Regions from separate parts of the Glutamicibacter sp. TV12E genome, predicted to be linked through region 1. Evidence: riboswitches for the same ligand, from Rfam matches in the RefSeq annotation. Region 1 holds a riboswitch; the other holds the start of a gene.
The links. A riboswitch is a leader RNA that binds a small molecule or an ion and turns the genes downstream of it on or off. The one in region 1 is predicted to bind thiamine pyrophosphate.
Positions count from the first base shown of each region.

Region 2: it holds a riboswitch for thiamine pyrophosphate, as region 1 does, so the genes downstream of both, ACT7DV_RS04000 (3-oxoacyl-ACP reductase) here and thiO (glycine oxidase ThiO) in region 1, are expected to answer to the same signal.

Region 1 covers NZ_JBQVVF010000001.1:2,604,015-2,611,152, reverse strand. Annotated here, with positions in the region: gene typA (translational GTPase TypA) at 1-1,059, opposite strand, end outside; gene ACT7DV_RS12310 (GNAT family N-acetyltransferase) at 1,206-1,748, opposite strand; gene ACT7DV_RS12305 (ThiF family adenylyltransferase) at 1,795-2,940, opposite strand; gene ACT7DV_RS12300 (thiazole synthase) at 2,940-3,758, opposite strand; gene thiS (sulfur carrier protein ThiS) at 3,761-4,006, opposite strand; gene thiO (glycine oxidase ThiO) at 4,003-5,127, opposite strand; TPP riboswitch at 5,125-5,230, opposite strand; gene ACT7DV_RS12285 (GNAT family N-acetyltransferase) at 5,311-6,273, shown strand; gene ACT7DV_RS12280 (mechanosensitive ion channel) at 6,360-7,138, opposite strand, start outside.
Region 2 covers NZ_JBQVVF010000001.1:876,906-884,043, reverse strand. Annotated here, with positions in the region: gene ACT7DV_RS04020 (5'-nucleotidase C-terminal domain-containing protein) at 1-1,473, opposite strand, end outside; gene ACT7DV_RS04015 (hypothetical protein) at 1,647-1,859, opposite strand; gene ACT7DV_RS04010 (HNH endonuclease family protein) at 1,997-2,704, opposite strand; gene ACT7DV_RS04005 (hypothetical protein) at 2,956-3,540, shown strand; TPP riboswitch at 3,564-3,657, shown strand; gene ACT7DV_RS04000 (3-oxoacyl-ACP reductase) at 3,743-4,543, shown strand; gene ACT7DV_RS03995 (NtaA/DmoA family FMN-dependent monooxygenase) at 4,540-5,868, shown strand; gene fepB (Fe2+-enterobactin ABC transporter substrate-binding protein) at 5,865-6,680, opposite strand; gene ACT7DV_RS03985 (hypothetical protein) at 6,687-6,896, opposite strand.

The DNA of each region.
Region 1 (7,138 bases):
GGCGCCCTTGACCTTGCCAGCAAGTGGCGAGGTGTTGATACCGATGGTCATCGAAATTGCTGGTGGATCAACGGTGATCAGCGGCAACGGCTTCGGGTTCTCCAAGTCGGTGAGGGTTTCACCAATCATGATGTCCTCGATACCGGCCACTGCGACGATCTCGCCTGGTCCAGCTTCTTCAGCTGGAACACGCTGCAGACCCTTGGTAGCCAGAAGCTCGGTGATCTTCACCTGCTTCATGGTGCCGTCCTGACGGGCCCAGTTAACCTGCTGACCCTTGCGCAGGGTTCCGTTGATCATGCGCAGCAGTGCCAGACGACCGAGGAATGGCGATGCGTCAAGGTTGGTGACGTGTGCCTGCAGAACTTCGCCTTCTTCGTAGGTCGGTGCAGGAACGTGCTTGATGATGGTCTCGAACAGCGGCTCGAGATCTTCGTTGTCTGGCAAGGTGCCATCGGCTGGCTGGTTCATCGAAGCGTAACCGGCCTTGCCCGACGCGAAGACCACAGGGACGTTCAAGATGGCGTCCAGATCCAGATCTGGAGCTTCATCAGCCAGGTCTGATGCCAGGCCCAGCAGCAGGTCCATGGAGTCCGAGATGACGCCATCGATGCGGGAGTCCGGGCGGTCGGTCTTGTTGACCACGATGATGACTGGCAGGTTGGCGCTCAGGGCCTTGCGCAGCACGAAGCGGGTCTGTGGCAGTGGGCCTTCAGAAGCATCAACGAGCAGAACCACGCCGTCCACCATGGACAGGCCGCGCTCGACCTCGCCACCGAAGTCAGCGTGACCCGGGGTGTCGATAACGTTGATGGTCATGTTCTTGCCGTCAGCAGCTGGGCCGTTGTAGAACACGGTGGTGTTCTTGGCAAGAATGGTGATGCCCTTCTCGCGTTCCAGCTCGCCGGAGTCCATCACGCGATCTTCGGTTTCACCATGGCTGTCGAATGCGCCGGTCTGCTGGAGCATTGCGTTGACCAAGGTGGTCTTGCCGTGGTCAACGTGTGCAACGATGGCTACATTGCGAAGTTCGTCGCGACTAATGGTGTTAGCTGACATGCGTGAAGGCTCACTTCCGCTCGAGGATTTTGGGTCTAAGGAGTCGGGGCCAAAGTCGACCCAACAAACAAGTTTACGCTGTTCCAGCAAATACTCCGGCGCTCTGTGTCAGAACATACAAGAATTTCACGTAAAGTCGCGGAAAATCATGGGGTGGATTGGGTGGAAATCCAGTAGCGCAGGGTCTTGGACCCGTCGGCTGCTTCCAGGTACGGAACCTGCGAGTCTGGAACTCCCCCGCACTTTTGTATCGTCGCGATGGAACCGAGGTTCGTACTGTCGCAGGTGACCAGCGCGCTCGGCACGCCGGCCTCCTGGACTTCACGCAGGCCAAACTGGCAAAGCGCAGTTGCCAAGCCACGGCGGCGGTGCTCGGAAAGAACTCCGTAGCCGATGTGCCCGCCACGTTGAAGCAAGAAATCGTTAAGCTCGTATCTCACCGAGACACGCCCTACCAGTTCGCCGTCATCGAAAGCGCCAAAGAGCGCCGAACGCACCCAGCCCTGCGGGATATGCTCGCCGCGGCGTCCTGCGCTCATCCGGAAGGTGTAGTCCTCCCACAGCTCATCGGCAGACCACGTCGGCAAGAATTCGAAATCGTCGTCCAGCATGGCCCGATGGGCGTCGATGGCCTGCTGCTCGTCTTGACTAGCTAGTTCGCGGAAATCCAGTGCGGCTGAAAGGGTCATGAAGCCATTATGCCAGTGCACAATTCCTTGCCAGCCCAGCGTCCGGCTAGTAGGCGATTTCCTGCCCCTCGATTTCTGCGAACCACTGCACTGTCCCGCCATCCAGGCTGTAGATCTTGCCGGTTCCCGCCTGTTGCCGCGACATATGGCTGGCGGCCTTTTGGGAACGGACACCGCTCTTGCAAACCATCACGATGATGCCGGCATCGCGTGGTATTTGCGCATTCTCTCCTGCCAGCAATCGATCCAGTGGCACATGAACGCTGTGTGGAATCGCGGCGATCTCCCGCTCCCACGGCTCGCGCACATCAACGACGAGCACCTCGTTATCCCGTTGCATTGCAGCCAGCTCATGCACGCTCAAGCTGGCGAAAGGATCTTCAATGGCGCAAGCGACCGGCTGGTACTGGCCCAGCTGGACGACTCGCTCGCGCTGCGGGTCGGCGACAAATTCCAAGGACCGCACACTGGCAGCCAAGGCATCGTAGAGCCAGAGCTTGCCGCTGAGCGTGAGGCCAATACCTGTAATCAGCTTGAGCGCTTCGGTGCTCATTACCGAACCCACCACTCCGCACAGTGCTCCGAAGACACCGCCTTCGGCACAACTCGGAACCGAATCAGCATCCGGGATTTCCGGGAAGATATCCCGCAGCATCGGGCCGGTTCGCGGGTCAAAAACCGATACCTGGCCCGAAAACTGGAAGAGCGTGCCCCACACTAGCGGGGTCCCGGTGATTTCGGCTGCGTCGGAGGCGAGGTATCTCGTGGCGAAGTTGTCACTGCCATCAATGACAAGGTCGTAGGCGGCGAAAAGCTCCAGGGCGTTGTCTTCGCTGAGGCGCTGGTTGAGCGGGTCAATGACGACAGTGCTGTTGTGTTCGGCGGCCAGCCTCTGCACGGAATCGACTTTTGGCCGGCCGACATCGGATTCGCGATGCATGATCTGGCGCTGCAAGTTCGACAGCTCTACCGAGTCATCATCGAGTACGCCGATCCGGCCTACTCCGGCGGCAATCAGATAACTGGCGATGGGACTGCCCAGTCCCCCGGCGCCAATGATCAGGACCTTGGCGTTGATGATGCGCCGCTGGCCCTTTTCGCCTACCCCGGGCAAGGTCAAATGCCGTGAATAGCGGGCCAGCTGGCCCGGATAGATCCCTGCGGCAGGTTCGCAGAGCGGTTCGCGCAGCATTAGAATTCCCCGACCAAAGTTTGCATCATTCCCTCCGTGGGCGAGGATGCAAGTGCGGTATCGCGTCGTGGAATCCTGCCCGCCAAACGGGCCGCGCGGCCAGCTCGCACAGCGTCCCTCATGGCCGCGGCCATGAGCGGAGCGTTATGCGCGCGAGTCACGGCGCTGGCCAGCAGCACGGCATCGCAGCCTAGTTCCATGGCCAGTGCCGCATCGGAGGCTGTTCCCACCCCGGCATCCAGGATCACCGGAACATTGGCACGAGAAACAATGGTGGAAATATTGTGCGGGTTCAAAATTCCCAGTCCTGAACCGATTGGAGCGCCAGCAGGCATGATGGCTGCCACGCCGGAATCCTGGAGCCGCTGCGCCAGTGCAGGGTCATCATTCGTGTAGGCGAAGACCTGGAATCCATCGGCCACAAGCTGCTCGGTTGCCGAGTACAGTTCCAGCGGATCCGGCAGCAAGGTGTGCTCGTCGGCAATCACTTCAAGTTTGATCCAGTCCGTTTCCAAAGCTTCGCGGGCCAGCTGCGCGGTCAGTACCGCATCACGGGCGGTGAAACACCCTGCGGTATTAGGCAAAGGAATGACGTTGTTGCGCTGGAGCAACTCATAGACGTTGCCTGCCCCGGCGGCAGAGAAATGGCGGATGGCAACGGTGGTCAATTCCGTGCCAGAAATTGTGAGCGCGCTATCCAGCGTAGCTAAAGAGGTAGCCCCTCCGGTGCCCAGGATAAGCCGCGAAGAAAGGGTGCGCCCGGCGACGACAAAAGGATCGTTGTTGAGATCCAGCTCGGTGAATTCTTGCGATTCCATGCTTAGCCTCCCTGGGCTGCGGTAACGAGTTCTATGCTGTGCCCGTCTTCAAGTGCTTTGCTGTTCCAGCTGCTGCGGGGAATGACTGCGCCGTTCACGGCCGCGGCCACCCCGAGCTTGCTGCCGTCGACTGCTTTTGAATCTGCGTCGAGTTCCTTGCCGATTTGCGCGCTGATAAATTCGCGCAGGCTGGTACCGGCCTCCAGCTGAACTTGCTGGGAATTAAAAATGATGCTGATCGATGTCATCCGAATTGCTCCAGTGCGGCGGTTGCGGAAAGTGTTGAAAAACGTTGCGGATCAACGTCATTCAACAGTGGATTTCTTTTATTGTTTTCGGCGAGATCCGCAGTCAGTACGGATCCCAAGGGGCTGAGCAGCACCCCATGGCGCGAATAGCCAGTGGAGAGCACCAGCCCCGGGTCAATGCGCCCGATCAGCGGGCGGTCATCGGCGGTTGCCGGCCTTGGCCTGGCGATGACTTCGTTCAGTGAACAGTCGATAATTCCCGGGACAAGCCTGCGGGCGTTGTCGAGCAAGTTGTACATGGCGCCCACATTGACTTCCGGGTTCCGGTCTTCCCGAACGCTGGCACCGAGCACGAGGCTTCCGTCCTTGCGCGGAACCAGATACACGTTCTGGCGGTGGACAATGCCTCGAATAATCCTGGTCAGCAGGGCGGGGCCCGGCGGGCTTTGAATCCGCAGTATGTCGCCGTGAACCGGGCGCAATGGCAGCTTGGCCAGCCCTTTCACGGTGCCCAGCGCGGTGGCGATGATGGTTTGATCAGCTGCGAAAATTTTTCCTGAGGCCGTGCGAACGGCGCAGGTGCCTGATCCTTCAGTGATCAGCTCTTCGGCCTGCTCATGGACCAGGTCATTGTGAAAGTGCTGGAGCAGGATGCGCACGACGGAACGAGGATCGATCTGGTGGTCTTCAGCGCAGAGCACCGCCCCGGAAATATTGCTGGCCAAGGCTGGTTCCAAGGACCTGGCTTGGCTCGGCAGCAGTTTTGTGGCGGACAATCCCAATGAGTTCTGCAGCTCCACGAGATCGTGGAGCGCTTCGCGGTCGGCCGGTTCAGCCGCGACGACCAGGGTTGAGCTTTGCAGGTAGTCAGGGCGCACGCCCGTGGCCGCTTCCAGGCGATCAACGAACTGGGGGTAGCGAGCGCTGGACGCGGACAGCAGCTGGTGCAGGGGGCCTTGACCCCAGACCGTTTCGGCAGCTGGGGCCAGCATCCCGGCGGCTGCGTAGCTGGCGCCCTGGCCAGGTGCCGGGTCGATGATGGTGATGGTGTGGCCACGTGAACTGAGCTCGAATGCGGTGGCTAGGCCGATGATTCCGGAGCCAACAATGTTGACATGCACAGTGGCACGCTTCCTTCCTACGGCGGCATGACCCGCATCAGGTGTAGCGGTCGGCTCAGTGCCCTCTCAGCCTGGTCGATTTCAGGCTCCCGCGGAGTAATTGCGATTATAAGCATGAGGCAGCCCCGAAAAGCGAACTGCCGTTGACTTAGTCCCGTCATCTTTTGTGATGTACTTACCGACATGGCACAACAGGAATATCCCGCAGAATTGCCGGTCGATTCTCGACTGTTCAGAGCGGTTGCCGGTCTGGAACAGCTGCTGCTCACAGCCTCGATGCGTGGCAACCGAAAATTGCTTGGCGAAATCCTGCATGAGAACTTCTTCGAAATCGGCGCCAGCGGAAGAACATACGACAGGAACCAAGTCATAGAATTGCTGGCTACTGAAGATCCTTCCGCTGAGCGGTTGCGCGTTAGCGAGCCCTCGGCAATCCGGTTATCAGAAAACCTCATCCAGTTGCGCTGGAAGGCCAGCGGCCATCGCCCGGCACTTCGCAGCTCATTATGGTTCCGCGAGCAAGGCAAGTGGCAGATGCTGTTTCACCAAGGCACGCTCACAGGCCACGGCCCAAGCAAGCTCGCCGGGCCTGGCAGCGTCCGGGCAACAGGCGTTGCCGAGGAATTTGGCGTGAGGCAGCTCAGCGCCTTGGATGCCGGCTCCGTATACGAGGCGTTCATTTCCCATCCGGATATGCGGCGCCAAGGCGATGCCGATACGCCTGAAAAAGCACGGGCCTACGTAGACGCCCTGTTGTACGGCGAACAAAGCCAATTCCCGTTGGCGATCACCGCCAATGACCGGTTGATCGGGCTGGCTTGCGGGACGCTGGATCATTCAAATGCCAATGCATGGATTTGGTACTGGATGCATCAGGAGTATCGCGGTCGTTCGCTCACAACGAGGGCAGTTGCCACACTGGCGAATTATCTTTTTGATGATCTTGATTTCTACCGCCTGGAACTTGGCCTGCGCGCCAATAATCCCGGATCACGCAGCGTGGCCGAGAACAATGGTTTTCTGCGTGAAGGAACCGAGCGGGGCAAATTCCTTGTCGACGGTGAACGCATCGACGTCTACACCTACGCCCGGCTACGAACGGACCCGCCCGGCGCTGCAGCTCCGCTTCCACTTCGCCTGGCCTAGAGCGGGGCCCAGACGCAGAAACGTCGCGGGATCCTTGGTGGATTCCGCGACGCTCCTAATGTCCCCTTAGGTTCTGTCCGGGATGGTTATATGCCTGGCGACGTCGGCGGTGCCGGTGGTACCGAATCCGGGCCGTTGGAGCTCAGCTTGTCGGTATCGATCTTATTGAGTGTGCGAGCTGCTGCTTCGCGGCCGCCAAGCCCGAAGGCCAAGGCCGCTGCCAGAGCTGCGCCGATGACAATTGCGCCGAAGGCCATGTTGATGATCGAGTCCGCAATACCCATGTATTTCAGGCCCATTGCAACGAACAGTGCAATGGCCGTGTAGCGGATAATCTTCGACGCAGTGGTGTCGCCCATGAACTTGCCGATCACGTTAGCGACGACGAAGCCTGCGGCAACGATTGCTGCACCGAAGAGGATCTTGCCACCCAGTTCCAGAATCTCATTGAGGATATTGGTGATTGCCGGGAAGTTCAGCATCTGCGCTGCCATCACACCGAAGAACAGCACGATAGCAATCTTCACGATGCCCGCGATGATGCCCGATGCGCTCTTGCCTTCTGGAACAACGCCCCAGCCGGCAACGACGCGATCAGTGCCTACACCGTGCAGGGTGGATTCCAGCAGCTGTCCAACAAACTTTGCAATCAGGAAGCCAACTGCCAACAGCACCAGTGCCATGATGACCTGTGGGATGGCGGTGAAGACTAGCTGAAGCATTTGCTCAGCAGGCTGCGAAATGGCCGCGATTCCCAGGACCTGCAGTGCAGATATGGCAACAACCAGAAGGATCAAGGCGAAGACGATATTCGCGATGATATCGACGATTTTTGCTTGGGCCTCGCGAGACTGGACTTCATCCA
Region 2 (7,138 bases), 1.7 Mb from region 1:
GATGTAGGTGTAGGACAGGCCCTCTGAAATGCCGAGGTGCAGCTTGTTGCGCTCCGAGCCTTCAGGCTGCCATTGCTGTTCCAGCGCCTCACGGATTTGCGCGCCGGTCAGATCGAAAGTGATCAGGGTATTGGCAAAAGGCTGAACTTCTGCTGCCTCTTGATAGGTCACCGTGCCGTCTTCGCCATAGAGCAGGTCCGAACGCAGGCCTCCAGGGTTCATGAAGGCAATCTGTGCTGGCTCACCGGCAAAATCGTCATTAGAAGTAGCCCACAGGTGTACGTCGGCTACGGTGTTGCCCAACGTGGATTCAACACCGCGGTCTTCACCTGGAACCTCACCGCCGCGCAAGATATCTTCCGAGATTTCACCGACTTTTACGCTGCCAACAACTTCAGCTTCTTTTTCGGCTTCGGCAACGATCTTTGCAACGGCTGGATTCGCTTCGTAGTTAGCGATCCACTGGCCGTCTGCAGATTTGCTAGCGAGTGGCAAACGGGTGCTGGAAGCCTGCACGACCTCACCGGTGGCTGGATCAACGTCGAGGCTGACTTTGCCTAGCGTGGTGCCATACTGGTGCGACTGGATGACTGGACGCTCGCCGTCAGGACCGGCAATGTCGCAGTTATAGGAAGAGTGGGTGTGACCCGAGAAAATGGCGTCGATCTCGCCACTGGCCTCGCGGATCAAGTCCCCGTAGGACGTGGCTTCACCAGCGACGGCAGCACAGTCGGTATTGGCCGAGCCGTTGTGGGTCAGCAACACGATAACGTCCGCTTCTCCGTTCGCGTCGTCACCGTCGCTGAGCTGCTTGGCTACGCGATTAGCCGCCTCGACTTCACTGCCAAAGTCCAAACCGGAGATTCCGCTAGGGGAGACCAGTGATGGAACATCTTCGGTGACGGTGCCAATGAACCCTACGGAGAGTCCACCGGTTTCACGAATTGCATATTCTTTGAGTGCTGGGGTTTTGGTGCCGGCCTGGTAAACGTTGGCACCCAGTGCAAAATCCTCGCCGGACTGGCCGGTGGCTGCAGCAAAGCGTTCGGCGACTCGCGTGGTCAGGTCTTCAAAGCCCTTGTCGAACTCGTGATTGCCCACGACGGAAACATCCAGCCCGGCTGCACCCAGCGCATCAATGGTTGGAGCGTCCTCTTGGGATGCGGAAGCAAAGGTCGAAGCCCCGATATTGTCGCCGGCCGATACGAACAACGTGTTTTCATTCTCGGCGCGCAGCTGGTCAACGGCTCCGGCGAGCACTGCAGCGCCGGCAGAGTCCCGATCGGCTGCAATGCGGCCGTGGAAGTCATTAATGCCAACTAGATCCAGAGTTACAGGATCAGCTGCTGGGGAAGCAGTGCTGATTGATTCCTCGGTGGGCGTTGCCTGCGCCAGGGCTGTTCCTGTGGCCATGAGCGAGAGGGTGGCCAAGGAGGCGAAACTGAGTTTTCTCATCTGCGTGAATGCAGACATGGGTACTCCTAAAAGTGACGGGTGTGACAAGACTAATGTCTATCGCATCTAGGTGAACCTGTCGATGCCTGCGGGTTAAATTGCTGTGCAGGGCCATGAGAACTAGCGGTTAAATAGTCGAAGCAACGCACCAGCCTGTGGTTGATGCGTTGCTTCGAAAAAACTTGATGCGGCTAGAGCCGTCGGTTGTGGCGTGTTTTGGTTGCTGTGACCGAGGAAGCTCCTACGATGGCACCGAGCATGAGCATGGCAGCCGCGATGAAGAAGACTGTGGACAGGATCCAGCAAGCCATGGCTGTGTCTCGATGCGCGGCGTTCAGGGCAAAACCAAAAAGGCACACGCTGGCAAGCAGCAAGAGCGCTCCCGACAACCGTGTCTTCATCATTGACCTTTGCAGCAGAAAATTTTGCCAACAATCACCACACATAATGGCTATTGGCTTGAGTAATATCCATACTGTCACAAATCCATCAATTTGACGATAGGTCTTAAGGAGGATCTTTCGCTGCGACTTTAGGCTAACTACACGCAGGTCTTCAGTGTGCGCTCGATGGCATCGTGTTCGCCCTTGGTCATCCAAGCCCCGTATTTCGCTTTGACCTGAGTCTGTCGTGAGACGTATTCGCAGCGGAAACTCTTGTTGGGCGGAAGCCATGATGCGGCGTCCTTGTCGCCTTTAGCCGCGTTGGTCGGCCCATCCGAGGCCATGAGGTTAAGCGGGTCATTGGCGAATTCGAAACGAGCTTCCTGGTCCCAGCGCTGTGCACCCTTTTGCCACGCATCTGACAAAGCAACAACGTGGTCAATCTGAACCGCGGTGCTTGTTTTCTGGCCCCGAACAAATTTGATGGTGGTGTTGGTATACGGGTCGTGGAAGGTTCCGCTGAGCACTACGCAAGGCTTCGACGCTGATTTGTATTTCACGTGTTCCAAGTCGCGAGCCAGGATGTCATTGCGGGCGTCGCAACCGTTGCGGTCCGGATCCTTCCATCCCTTGCTGAACTTTTCCCGTTCGTAGCCAGTCTTGGGGGCGCGGCCCTTCACGTCGATATCCGCGAGCAATTCAAGCGAGTCAGCGTAGCTGGCGCGTTGCCCCGCACTGTTGTAGGTAGTGTCAGCCTGTGCGTCGGGAACTCGATACTGCTCGATGGAATCAAGAGTTGAGCATCCAGTGAGGGCAAGGGATGAAGCGATGAGTGCAAATGAGATTGCGCGGCGCAGCAGCTGCATGCGGAAGTACGACTCCTAGGAAAGCGACAGTTGGCAAGGGGGTAGGCCCTTAGGAAACTATATGAAGTGGGGTGGACCATTTAGCCGCGTCTAGGCCGTGTTTTAGTGTGAGATCCGTGTGGGCCTGTGTAGTTGACCATTTCATGATCTGATAAAAATCATGGTTCTTTTGTTTGACATGCATTGTTTAAATCAGATTAATAACATAAGGTCGAGTAAACTATTTCATCCTCGTTCGTATTGGAGCGCTCATGAAGAGGAGCCTGACGCTGGCCCTGGTTGCGCTGCTCGGGCTTTGCTCCTGTACCACCCCAGTTTCGCAATTGAGGCTCCCGGAAGAACCTGCTCCCGAGACTACTCCGGGAGTCCTCGAAGAAGAGATAGCGGAAGACACTATCGAAAGTATCGATGGCATCGCGGAATTCTTCCCGCCGATGATCGCCTTTGCCGCTGCTATCAGAGGAGAAGGTGGGCTAGTCGGCTCACTAGAAGATCCGGGTGCGGAATTCTTTGAAGAGAACGGGTTCAGCTCTGGGTCGGGATCATCGAATACCTATCAGCTAAATGAGGCAGGGGATATTCAGACAGAGCCTCTGATCGTCTCTACCTCGGCGGGACAGAAAAATCTGCTCCAGTTCGCTTGCCAAGGAGTGGGATTCGTCCGTATCAAGGCTGTTAAAGATGACGAGGTTGTCGCCGAAGATTCCCTGCAGTGTGCGATCCCTGCTAACGATTTGAGCATGGAATTCACTGTTCCAGATGGCGGTGAAGTTTGGATTGTCCAAGAACCAAGTGCTGATACGCGCGGGGTTCATGAAGTAATGTTCTACAGCTAAGCCGTGCGTGTGCTACTAATGGGAGCAGTGACACGGGGTGCCGCAGGGCGGCTGAGAGAACACCCGTTGAACCTGATCCAGTTAGTACTGGCGAAGGGAATGTCCTGGATTCTGCGTATGTGTGCACCTGAAGTGCTTGAACCGTCCGCGTCTTTGGTCAAAATCCATTCGCCAACAGACGCCGTCAAGGAGTTCAAACAAGATGAGCACGGACACCCAATCACCAGCAACCCCCATTGCCCTTCCACTTGAAGAGCAGGTTATTCTTGTCACCGGCGGAGCCCGAGGGCTCGGTGCCGCCATCAGCAAGGCCTTCCTAGCTGCTGGAGCGAAAGTCGTCATCAATTACAGCACTTCGGAACAAGCAGCCAATGATCTCGTTGCGCTCTACCCGAACGATGCAGTAGCCATTAAGGCTGATGTTCGCAACGAATCTGCGCTCAAGTCGATGGTGGTTGAAGCCGAAGATCATTTTGGGCAGCCGGTGACTACTCTGGTGAACAATGCCTTGGTGGATTTCTCCTTTAACGGCGATGCCCGCTCCACCGCCGAAGCGATTTCGGCAACAGAGCTCAGCGCCCAGTTCGCCGGATCGGTGCTGGCTCCCGTGGCTGCCATCCAGGCTGTCCTGCCTGGAATGCGGCAAACAAGGTTTGGACGCATCATCAATATCGGCACTAACCTATTCCAGCACCCGGTGGTTCCGTACCATGACTACACCGCCACAAAAGCTGCGCTGCTGTCCCTGACCCGTACCTTCGCTGATGATCTTGGGCCTGAAGGAATCAACATCAACATGGTTTCTGGCGGGCTCTTGCGCACCACCGACGCCTCGGCTGCGACCCCCGAGGCAGTATTCGACTTGATTGCCTCGGGAACGCCATTGCGTCGAGTCACCACTCCAGCGGAACTGGCCGATACCGTCCTGTTTTTCGCTTCCCCGCTCTCACGTGGGGTGACAGGTCAGAACCTTATCGTGGATGGCGGGCTGGTGAAGGGATGAGCCAGAAGAAACAAGTACATCTGAATCTGTTCCTTTACGGCGTCGGGCACCACCAAGCGGCCTGGCGTGCTGAGGACTCGGCAGCCGAAGAGCTTCCCGGTACCCAGTACTACATTAAGCTGGCTCAGCTGGCTGAGAAGGGGCTGCTGGACGCGGTGTTCTTCGCCGATGGCCAAGCGGTGTCATCCTCAGCTGCGCAGGCCGGTCCCACCTGGTTCTTTGAGCCGGTGACGCTGTTGTCGGCGATCAGCCAATGCACCACGAATATCGGACTGGTCTGCACCATCTCGGCCAGCTTCTACTCTCCCTTCCACGCGGCACGCATGCTGGGCAGCTTGCAGCATTTGTCCAACGGGCGGGCCGGCATCAATGTGGTGACGAGCATGTGGGATACCGAAGCGCAGAACCATTCGCTCGCCGAACTGCCTGCGCACGCGCAGCGATATGGCAGAGCCGCAGAATTCATTGATGTCTTGCGCAAGTTGTGGGGATCCTATCCGCATCAAGCAGTCCAGATTGACCGTGGCGGAAACTTCACCGATACGCAATTGCTTCAAGAAATCAATCACGAAGACGAGCACTTCTCGGTGCGAGGTCCCTTGAATATGCCCAACTCAGTTCATGGCGAGCCTGTCATGTTCCAAGCAGGCTCCTCGCCAGCTGGCCGCGAACTGGCAGCAGCACACGCTGAAGCGATCTACTCGGTAGCAGCCGATCACCAGATGGCATCCGAATTCGCCCAAGACATTTCCGAACGCACCAGAGCTTCGCGTGGCTCGGATTACAGGGCGCTGATCATGCCCGGGCTGGTGACCTATGTGGGACGCACAGCAGAAGAAGCCAAAGCCAAGCAGCGTGCACTGAACGAGTTGCTGCCAACCGGGGACGCGCTGCGCCAGCTGGGAGTATTCCTGCAGCAGGACACCAGCCGCTGGCCTTTGGACGGACCTGTCCCGGACCTTCCGCCACTGGAAGAATTCACTGGCCCGGCCGGCCGATACACCACGATACTGCGGCTCATCGAGCTGCACCAGCCCACGGTTCGTGAACTACTCGGCTTGCTGGCTGCTGGCGGGGGCCACTGCACCATGGTGGGAACGCCGGAAATGATTGCCGATGAAATAGAACTCTGGGTCGATAGCGGGGCCGCAGACGGCTTCAACCTGATGCCGCCGTCCCTCCCGGGATCTCTGGAGGACTTCATTGAGCTAGTGATTCCGGAATTGCAGCGCCGTGGCAGATTCCGCACCCGCTACGAGTCGGCTACATTGCGCGGAAATCTTGGGTTGGCTGTTCCGGAAGCTGTGGTCTTGGCGCGCAGCTAGTTGTGCGGTTGCGCTTCGGGAGCCAAGCCGGGGAAATCATTCTCAAAGTAATCCAAGATTTTCTGTGTTGAGAAGAAATCCAAGATGAATGACTCCTGAAGCGCAAAGACGTTGCCTCCGCGAACGGAAGGCAATTGTGCAAGGGACTCATCGGAAGAGAACTGCTCGGTGGCCTCTGGGTCCGAGGAGAGCAGAAAGGTCGCATCGCCCGGCAAGGACTTGGCCAGCCCTTCGTAGCTGGTGAACGAGAAGTCTTCCCGTTCTTGCATGGAGGTATCAAACTCTGCTGGAGGATCCAGCACGGTGAACCCCAGAGATTCGAACAACTGTGCATGCGGACCGGTGCTCTGGGCTATGGGGGAGATGTTTCCCCGGTGGTAGGACAGTATCGATGCCGTGGTGCCGGCGGGGATCGACAGGGACTGTTTCAAGCTGGAAACACGTTGGCTGATGATGCTGTTGTTGCGAGCCGCTGCTTCCTCCGTGCCCGTAGCCTTGGCTAGATCCGTACTGAGCGCGGTCCATTTCTTTTCGGTGTAATCGACGAGGAGTGTTGGGGCGATTTCCCGCAACTTGTCGAGATGCTCCAATTCGGAATCCGCGCCTGAGGCGGCGACCAGTATCAAATCAGGCTTGCGATCCCGAATAGCTTCGAGATCAAAATTCCCGATTTCATATAGTGCATCTACCGAGCGTTTTGAGGCCACGTTCGCCCACTGGCTCAAGAATCCATGCTTGTCGGTCGCCGGGTTCTGTGGCGCGACGGACGTGGCAACGACCGGGGCATCGATGGACAATAGAGTTCCGGTCACTGATACCTAGGTTGAGACGATGCGCCCGGGCTTGGACGGAATCTTGATGAGGTCTCCGGTCTCGTCGGTGACGACCCGTGGCCAGCCGTCGGCCTCAACATCAGCGGTACTGGCATCACGGACTTCGGGCTTCGTCGTGGACGTGCATGCGCCCAGCGAAATAACGAGAAGGCAAGTAATGATGACAGCGGCGGCCTTGAACAAACTTGAACGCACGAAAGCTTCTCCTAGGCATGACTCGTTGAACGATGTTGATCCGGAAGCTCAGGTTGAATCCCGCAATCCACCACCACATTATGCGATGTTCTTGTGAACTGCCGGCCTGGAGATTGAACTGAACCCACCGTTGATCAGACGTTATTTGGCTGTGCTCGGTGCCAGATGCGTGCTGAAGATCATTCAGGCGCAACGAAGCACTCTTCGGAGACGTTGTTCTTGTTGCCAAGAGCGGCTGGGTG